Linked DNA regions of Paraglaciecola sp. L3A3. The protein of the gene in region 2 interacts with the protein of the main gene of each other region in a pairwise test. Links are inferred from orthologs where the notes say so. Each region holds a gene or a part of one and is shown on either strand. Other genes may lie near its edges. The genes, in order: GQR87_RS19065, GQR87_RS06410 and bolA.

Evidence for each region.
Region 1: the proteins of GQR87_RS06410 (region 2) and GQR87_RS19065 interact in binary tests that used the Escherichia coli proteins (3 or more experiments, as listed by UniProt). The link is inferred for Paraglaciecola sp. L3A3 from one-to-one orthologs.
Region 3: the proteins of GQR87_RS06410 (region 2) and bolA interact in binary tests that used the Escherichia coli proteins (3 or more experiments, as listed by UniProt). The link is inferred for Paraglaciecola sp. L3A3 from one-to-one orthologs.

What each region holds. Positions count from the first base shown.
Region 1 is NZ_CP047023.1:4,622,175-4,625,114, forward strand. What follows is about bases 120-2,897. They hold GQR87_RS19065 (BolA family protein), read right to left. Parts: upstream 1,749-2,897; coding sequence 1,491-1,748; downstream 120-1,490. Other genes in these bases: GQR87_RS19055 (trypsin-like peptidase domain-containing protein), read left to right, coding at 120-156; murA (UDP-N-acetylglucosamine 1-carboxyvinyltransferase), read right to left, coding at 177-1,439; GQR87_RS19070 (lipid asymmetry maintenance protein MlaB), read right to left, coding at 1,778-2,092; GQR87_RS19075 (phospholipid-binding protein MlaC), read right to left, coding at 2,093-2,680; mlaD (outer membrane lipid asymmetry maintenance protein MlaD), read right to left, coding at 2,758-2,897. Outside these bases: more of GQR87_RS19055, read left to right, coding at 1-119; more of mlaD, read right to left, coding at 2,898-2,940. UniProt on the Escherichia coli protein: Involved in cell resistance against acid stress.
Region 2 is NZ_CP047023.1:1,541,652-1,544,786, reverse strand. The notes cover bases 134-3,106. They hold GQR87_RS06410 (Grx4 family monothiol glutaredoxin), read right to left. Parts: upstream 1,803-3,106; coding sequence 1,464-1,802; downstream 134-1,463. Other genes in these bases: GQR87_RS06405 (Fe-Mn family superoxide dismutase), read left to right, coding at 2,031-2,612; GQR87_RS06415 (hypothetical protein), read left to right, coding at 334-1,083. Outside these bases: GQR87_RS06420 (metallophosphoesterase), read left to right, coding at 1-125. UniProt on the Escherichia coli protein: Monothiol glutaredoxin involved in the biogenesis of iron-sulfur clusters.
Region 3 is NZ_CP047023.1:382,224-385,245, reverse strand. Bases 102-2,961 are described here. They hold bolA (transcriptional regulator BolA), read right to left. Parts: upstream 1,759-2,961; coding sequence 1,444-1,758; downstream 102-1,443. Other genes in these bases: GQR87_RS01590 (methyltransferase), read left to right, coding at 2,628-2,961; GQR87_RS01595 (alpha-ketoglutarate-dependent dioxygenase AlkB), read right to left, coding at 1,963-2,592; GQR87_RS01605 (TRAP transporter small permease subunit), read right to left, coding at 720-1,271; GQR87_RS01610 (TRAP transporter large permease subunit), read right to left, coding at 102-720. Also shown: more of GQR87_RS01610, read right to left, coding at 1-101; more of GQR87_RS01590, read left to right, coding at 2,962-3,022. UniProt on the Escherichia coli protein: Transcriptional regulator that plays an important role in general stress response. Has many effects on cell morphology, cell growth and cell division. Acts by regulating the transcription of many genes, including dacA (PBP-5), dacC (PBP-6), ampC and mreB.

The DNA.
Region 1 (2,940 bases), 3.1 Mb from region 2 along the record:
CTGGTTATTGCTGTGGACGGTAAATCTACCACTAGTATTCGTAGTACCTTAGATTATATTACTAACCTAGTTCCAGGCTCAAAAGTGAGCTTTCAAATAATTCGTGATGGTAATAAATTAAACTTAGAAATGACAGTAGCCGAATTAGAGCAGTAATCGGCTACTTAAATAGTCTGTTACTCACTGACTCTTTGTATATTTGCGCCTAGACCATTTAATTTACGTTCAATATGTTCGTAACCACGATCTAGATGATAGATTCTATCTACTTTAGTTTGTCCTTCAGCCACTAACCCCGCAATCACTAAACTTGCGGACGCTCGTAAATCAGTGGCCATCACTTGCGCACCTTTTAATTTCGATTTACCGTCACAGACAGCACTGTTTCCTTGTAAGGTAATTGCAGCCCCCATACGTTGTAACTCAGGCACATGCATGAAGCGGTTCTCAAAAATATTCTCCGTTATAACCCCTGTCCCTTCAGCAAGACAATTTAGTGCCACAAATTGTGCCTGCATATCAGTCGGGAATCCTGGATGGGGAGCAGTTTTGATGTCGACACTTTTTAAGGATCGGCCTGTCATATCTAATTCAATCCAATCTTCACCCACTTCTAATTTAGCCCCAGCTTTAGCTAATTTATCTAATACCGCATCCAAAGTATGTGGTGCAGCATTTTCACAACGAATTTTACCGCCAGTTACTGCACCAGCAATAAGAAAGGTACCAGTTTCAATGCGATCAGGTAGTACTTTATAACGGCACCCAGCCAGAGAATTGACACCCTGGATAGTGATCTTGTCACTACCCGCATTTGCCACTTTTGCCCCCATCGCATTTAAGCAATTGGCAAGGTCAACAATTTCAGGTTCGCGTGCCGCATTCTCAAGTATGGTTTCACCTTCAGCTAAACAGGCAGCCATCATTAAGTTTTCAGTGGCACCTACACTGACCACATCCATAAAGATATGTGCTCCTTGTAGCTTTCCATTTACCTTAGCTTGAATATAACCACTATCTACATCAATAATTGCGCCCATTTGTTCCAGACCTTGCAGATGCAAATTCACAGGTCTAGCACCTATTGCACAACCACCGGGTAAAGATACTGTCGCTTCACCAAACTTAGCAAGTAATGGACCTAATACTAAAATCGAGGCACGCATGGTTTTAACTAATTCATAAGAGGCATTAAAATTATTAATATGGCTCGGGTCAATTTGTACAGATTGACCATCAATGCGTTCAGCCTTAGCCCCTAATTCACTGAGTAAAGATAAACTAGTATGAATATCCCTCAGCTCAGGAACATTATCAAAATAACAAATAGAGTCAGCAAGTATGGCAGACATAAGAATGGGAAGGGCGGCATTTTTAGCACCGGAAATAGTCACCGTGCCTTGTAAAGGCGGGCAAGCCTCTATAATTAATTTGTCCATGACAATACTCTATTTAGATAATAACTGGGGGAAGAAAGTACAGGCTGATAACTATTGAGGAAGATTAAATAACTTTTCTCTTTTCCACTGTGTTTCGGTAAAGGTTTTAATAGACACTGCATGCATCACACCTTCGGCAATTTTCTCTGCTAGAGGCGCATATACAAATTGCTGTTTTTTAACTCGACTCATCTCTGCAAATTTATCGCTGACCGCAATAACTTGAAAGTGAGACCCCTCACCACTAACGTGAACCTCAGCTAGTCCAAGAGTTTCTTTTAATAATGTTTCTATTTGTTGATTGTCCATTGTCGATCCGAAATATGGTGAATAACTGCCTATTGTACCGACAAAAAGCTATCAACGTCGCTAATTTTTGCTAAATTAACCAAAGTTTCAGGAATATCTTTTATCACAAACTTAATGTTTTTCTGGTTACAGTCTTTTAATAAATTGATTAACCATGCGAGGCCAGCGGTATCAGTATGCTCAATTCCAGACATATCTAATGTGGCGATTTCTTTTGGCGAAGCTTGGCTAAACAGAACAAGCTCCTGTAAAGATTGCTGAAACGCAGGTACGGTATTACGATTTAAATCACCTTGCAGGGCAAAATAACCGCTACCTTGTTCAACAACAGTAAGTGCTTTCACCTAACTATCCTTTTTGTTAGATTCAAGAACTAAGGGTTTAGCAATCGCACCTTTCATCAAGTCAATGACCGCTTGAATTCCGTCTTTACGTAGGATGGCTTCAAACTCACTTTGTTTACTTGATAACATACTGATGCCTTCAGCAACCATGTCATAAGTTTTCCACTCATTAGTGCGTTTGTTTTTCCGCAATTTGAAGGAAATATTAATATCAGGGCGGTTTGGATCTTTAATAATAGCCCGAACCGTCACAGCCGTTTCATCATCGATTTCTCTAGTTGGCTGAAACTCTACTTGTTGATTTTTATAATAAGATAAAGCAATAGAATAAGTGGTAATTAAGTATGAGCGGAACACACTAATATATTCAGGTATTTTATCTTTAGGCACTTTTTTGAAGTTATTACCTAGCACTTTTAAAGCAGAGAAATTGTAATCAATATGAGGTAATAGCTCCTCTTCCATAATGGTACGCAATAATTCTGGGTTCTTTTCAATTTCAGGCTGTTCACTTTTAATTCGATCAAAAGTTTTATTGGCCACTACTTGGATCATTTCGTAAGGGTTCAACTCGTCTGCTTGAATCATTCCAGACGTAAATAAGAAACACCCGCCCACTACTAATTGGGTCAATCGTTTTAACACTATAAACTCTCCTTTATACCTTAATCGTTATTGCCAAACAAAAATTGACCGATAAGGTCTTCTAACACCAATGCTGATTTAGTGTCTTCTATGTAGTCACCATCAGCTAAATTTTCAATGCCGTCTATAGCGAAACCCGGTTGAAAACCAATATATTGTTCACCCAACAAACCCGAAGTTAATATAGACACCGAACTAGTTTC
Region 2 (3,135 bases):
CCCAAACACCAAGCCGTGACGCCGCCTGTAGTGATTATCCATTAGTAGGATACGACAGCGAATTTGGTAATCGTTGGTGGGTAGTATTAACTGCCGACGCTGAGTTAGCCTTAATCAACAAATAAAAATGTAATAAAGGATCAGTACAGGTTTGGCTTAAAGCCAGACTTGCACTGATCTATTTGACCCATTTATTGCCAAAATTTAGGAACACGAAAGAAAAATGATTATTTTATCATTCATTTTTGCTCTGAACTCCACTCCCCTATCCCATTATTTTCATAGCTATGTATAATCATTGCTACCTATACTCAATAACTAGTAAAACAAATAATGGCAAACGACCCTTTTGATGACATGCCTAAGTTCACCTTAGAAAAAGATGACCTTGAATCATTTCAACGCACACGTGCACAAGCGAGTAATAGCACTGGTAAAAAAGATCCTGAGCCGCAAGAGCCAGTCGCCCCTTCCAAGGGACCATCATGGATTATGTTTTTATTCTTTTTAGCCGTAATCTGTGCGGTGACAGCCTACTGGTCGTCCACACAATATAAAGTATTACAACAAGCCCAAGTGCGTATATCTGAATTAGAAAATCGTTTGTCTGCCACCGGTGAAGAAATGGACCAATCAACCGTAGCTTTAGGTGTGCAAGTAAAAGAGCTAAGTGCTAAAACCAAAGAGTTATGGGATCAAATGGATAAACTTTGGGCTTCTGCATGGCGTCGTAACCAAGCGGATATTAAAAAGCTAGAAACGTCATTAGCGTCAGTAAAAAATTCTAATGCGCTAGATATTAAATCGCTAAAAGAGACGTCATCTGGAAACGATACTGAAATAAGCTTACTTAAAGAACAATTAACCAACCAAAGCAGTATGCTTAAACAAGTACAAGAGCAATTGGTTCAAGTCAGTTCTGGTGATGCTGAAGTTGAGCAACAACTGGCCAGCTTGCGAGAAAAGTTAATATCCACGGCTTTAGCTAATAATAACTTAACGAATCGAATTGATGATTTAGATAGGCGTTTAAAAGTCACAGAAAAATTAACTAAACCATTAACTCCAGGACCTGCTTTATAGTTTAAAGCAGTAAATAGGAGATAGGAGGTAGTTAATACAATGAAAATTCTGAACATTGTAGGTCGTGGCTTTAGCTCGTCAAATTAAACAATAGACGCCATAAATGGACGACCTACAAAAGAAGAAAAGCAGCATGAAGCTGAGTGGAGCAGAAAAGATAAAAGCGATGTAGGTCGTGGCTTTAGCCCGTCTAACCCTTTGGTTTATTACGCCTACCTACTAAAATCTATTTCCTAGCCAATGCTTTTTGCTGTTCTCTGTGAGCGTAGCGCTCTGTAACTTCTGTGGTGAATAGCTTTTGCTATTTAGTCGGCGATAACAAGACAAAAAAATAGAGCGATAAACGCTCTATTTTTTTATCTGATGATTAGCTTATTCAACTATTCAACAGCATCGCCTGCACGTTTAGCGACAGACTCTTTAATCACTTCTTGTAGTTCGCCTTGCTGTGCCATTTCCATAATAATGTCACAACCACCAATTAGCTCACCGTCTACCCACAATTGTGGAAAAGTAGGCCAATTTGCATATTTAGGTAGTTCTGCACGAATATCAGGGTTTTGTAAAATATCTACATAGGCAAATTGTTCACCGCATTGCATTAATGCTTGTGACGCTTGCGACGAAAAACCACAGTTAGGTAACTTAGGCGAACCTTTCATGTACAATAAGATTGGGTTCTCTTCTATTTGTTGCTTAATTTTGTCAATAGTTTCCATAGTGGCTCTCATTTCAAATTTTAATTGTTGCAGATCTGGCGGCAAGTTTAACTTTTTCAAGGACTAATACCAATCTTAGCCTTGAAAAATTCTAAAATGACTCAATTTCATTAGTTCGAAATAATTGTAATAAATAACTAACCAGTACTTTTACATTGCGACATAAAGTACTAGCATTTAGTTCGTTTTGAATAGTGACACATTTTAACTATCTAATGGAGAAACAACATGGCTTTTGAATTACCCGCACTTCCTTATGAAAAAAACGCTTTAGAACCACATATCTCAGCTGAGACATTGGAATATCACTACGGTAAACATCATGCAACTTACGTAACTAAGTTAAATGGTTTAGTTGAAGGTACTGATTTAGCCAGCAAGAGCCTAGAAGAAATCGTTAAGAATTCTGAAGGTGGCGTTTTTAACAACGCAGCACAAATCTGGAACCATACTTTTTACTGGAACAGCTTAAGCCCAAATGGTGGCGGTGAGCCAACTGGCGCACTAGCTGATGCAATTAATGCTAAATGGGGTTCTTTCGCAGACTTCAAAGTGGCGTTAAACGACAAAGCAGTTAACAACTTCGGTTCAAGCTGGACTTGGTTAGTTAAAACAGCTGACGGTAGCCTAGACATTGTCAACACAAGCAATGCTGCGACTCCGTTAACAGACGACAGCCTAACTCCAGTGCTAACTGTAGATTTATGGGAACATGCTTACTACATCGATTACCGTAACCTTCGTCCTAAATACCTAGAAGGTTTTTGGGCATTGGTTAACTGGGAATTTGCATCAGCAAACTTCGCTTAATCAGCATTTAGTAAGTACTTAAAAAGTAAATTTTAAAGCCAGCGTTTATCGCTGGCTTTTTTGTTGGAACAGAGAAGAGCAGTAATTAGGAGATAGTAGCTAGGAAATAGTGAAAGATAAAAGCGATGTAGGTCGTGGCTTTAGCCCGTCAAATTAAACAATAGACGCCATAAATGGACACCTACAAAAGACGAAAAGCAGCGTGGGGCAGAATGAAGCAGCTAAAGATAAAAGCGATGTAGGTCGTGGCTTTAGCCCGTCAAATTAAACGATAACGGTGTTTTTTTAACTATTCTCTACCACCTATTTACTAGCTAACCTAAATACTGGATAAGCCAAATCTCTCGATAACGCTATTTTTGTGCCTAGCGGCGTTGGATTGTCTAGCAATAACACGTTATTACGCTATTGAATTGTAGTGATAAATTTAGCTTAGACGATATTTCTTATCCAGAACTCAGGTTAGCTACTGTTTTGTAGTTTTCTCTGTGAAATACTTGTGTTTTTCTTGTATTCACAACTG
Region 3 (3,022 bases), 1.2 Mb from region 2 along the record:
TAACTGTTTAACGGAAACATTCACTGCCTGGGGTGCCACAGAAGGAACTTTTTGTGGTTGTAGCCAAGTAACGAAGACCACATACAATAAATATAGCGAAACCAAAATCATACCGGGCACAATCGCCCCTACAAATAAATCGCCAACTGAAACGGATTCTGGTGAAAAGATTCCCATATTCAGTTGCGCTTTCTGATAGGCGCTTGATAACACATCGCCAAGTAAAACCAAAGCTATAGACGGAGGAATAATCTGGCCTAACGTACCGGTAGCACAAATACTGCCAGTTGCAAAACTGGGCGAGTAACCTTGTTTCAGCATGGTAGGCAATGACAGCAAGCCCATAGTGACAACCGTCGCCCCTACTATTCCAGTACTGGCCGCTAACAGTGCTCCAACGAGAATCACCGATATAGCTAGTCCACCACGATACTGACCAAATAATTGGGTCATGGCGTTTAATAAGTTTCCCGCCACTTTTGACTTCTCTAGCACTATGCCCATAAACACAAAAAGTGGCACCGCAATTAGCGTTTGATTGGTGACAATGCCATATAATCGACTAGGTAAGGCATGTAAATAGGCAGTTTCAAATCCCCCAGTCATGACTCCAAAACCTGCAAAAATTAATGCTGTACCAGCCAAAGAATAAGCAACTGGATAACCCAGCAATAAAACAGCACACACCACTACAAACATAAGGAGCGAGATATATTCCATTAGATGCCCCCCAACTTAATTGATTGGCTGTCAGTAGGCGGTGAGTTTTGAATTAATAGAATATTGCGTATTAACTCTGCTAGGCCTTGCAAATTCATAATCACAGCAAATAAAAGGAGCAAAGTTTTAAGCACAAAAACCAAAGGTAAGCCACCTGATTGTGGCGAAGATTCAAATAATTGCCAAGATGTCATCACATAATCAAAACTCAACACTAAGATAAAAGTATTGACGGGGATCAGCAGTAACAAAGTACCGAGAGTATCTACCCAAGCTTTTTGTTTGCGGCTCATTTGCCGGTAAAAGATATCGACTCGTACGTGTTCATTAACTTTTAAGGTATGCGCCGCTCCCAATAAAAACACAGTAGCATGCAAGTACATAACTGACTCTTGCATAGCAATCCAACCTAAATTAAAGCCATACCTGAGCACCACTATTAAAAAAGTGATGAACACCATAAATAGAGTGAACCAGCTGACTAGTTTGCATAAAGAGAGATGAATAGAATCGATAGTGTTCTGTAAACGAAGTGTTGTTTGTAAAAACATTGAGGGTTCTTATTTTAATCAGTTGCTGGAAGTTGTTGGCCAGCTAGACGAGTAATGTTATTAATATGTGATTTTTAACAAAATTAACAAAAAAAGGGAAGAAAGTGCCGGTTATAAGTAATTAGCTTTAGCCTTTTTAAGGCTAAAGCTCGGACATTCTAAGTTGAAACGTTTATTGTTTTGAACCACCCAAACAATTAGGTGATTTAGGAAATTCGCCAAATAATTTGTGCCATTCTGTTTCTGTATAAGTGTGTAAAGCTAAAGCATGAATATCATTCTGTAATTCATCTTTTAGTACAGCATTCACTGCTCTATGTCTGTTAATTAGTCTTTCGCCTGAAAATTTGGGAGTGACAATCACAACTTTAAAATGGCTTTCTGAGCCTGCTGGTACATTGTGATTAGCACTTTCGTTAATCACTTCAAGGTGTTCGGGTTTAAAATGGGATAAAAGTTTATTTTCTATATTGTTTTGAATGTTCATTAGTGTTCCTCTTCAGTACCTAGTAAGCAAATAATGCTCTTAAGAAATATTGTTGTTATTGTTTTATTTCAATTTTAACTTTAGCTATAAAAAGTATCATACGTAACTAGACCCTTAACTAATTTTAAAAGTAATTAGATAACTTATTGAGTGCTAGCGATATATTTTTTCTAGTAGCTTTAATAATTTATATACCAAAAAGTATTAAATGGCTGCATTTTTCTTTATATATCTGAAAGTTAGATTAATTCGAGGCGCTAACTGCTTTTTTGTTTTTGCCACACAATGTTGCCAGTGCGCTTGTGTTTCTCCGCTCATAACTAACAAACTTCCAGATAACAAAGGAAGCCTTAATTTATTGGGTAAACAGTTGTGATAAAAATCTAAATTACGAGTTTCACCAAAACTTAATGATGCAATAACAGGGTCACGCCCTAACTCTTCTTCATCATCGGCATGCCGTCCAACGCCGTCTTGACCATCACGATATAAGTTAGCTAAAACAGAATTAAAATAAGTCTGTGTAACTTGTTCACAACTTTCTTTTAAGCTTAATAATTGTTTAGTCCAACTCTGAGGCTGCATGGTCATACCAGAGTACTGATAAGCAGCTTCCGTATCTCCGTACCATGCTTGTAATCTAGGCACATCAAAGGTTTTGCCGTAAACAGTGATTTGTTCTTTTCTCCATGCTAATGACTGCTGTAAAATACACATTAATTCAGTCGCCCGTTGCCCATCTACAAAATTGGGGTAATAGACAACATCTGCATCAGGCATGTTCAGACGTACAGGCGTGTTATCATAAGCGTTATCAAATAAAGATTGTTGCATGACTCAAAATAGTAAATGGCACAAACCAGGAATTTATGAACACTAGTTTAACCTTATTAAATCGCAATTTGCAGTTACATAGATATCCGCAAAATTTACAACACCCTAGCTGGCAAGCTTGGGATGCTGCAGACGAATATATTATTGAACATGTGGAGCAACATATTGAAAATATTAATCAATGCTCCATACATATTTATAATGATGATTTTGGCACATTAGCTTGCTGGTTTGCAGATGCTAAACCTAGTTGGATCAGTGACTCTTATGTCAGTCTTCAGGCCTGTAAACAGAATCTGGCAGCAAATAATTTAAGCATTCAAGACCATCACTTTTACGATTCCGTCACTGAAGTGAAGAAAAATGCGGATGTCATTCTAATTAAGATCCCAAAAACCATAGCTTTGTTAGAACAGCAATTAATTGATAT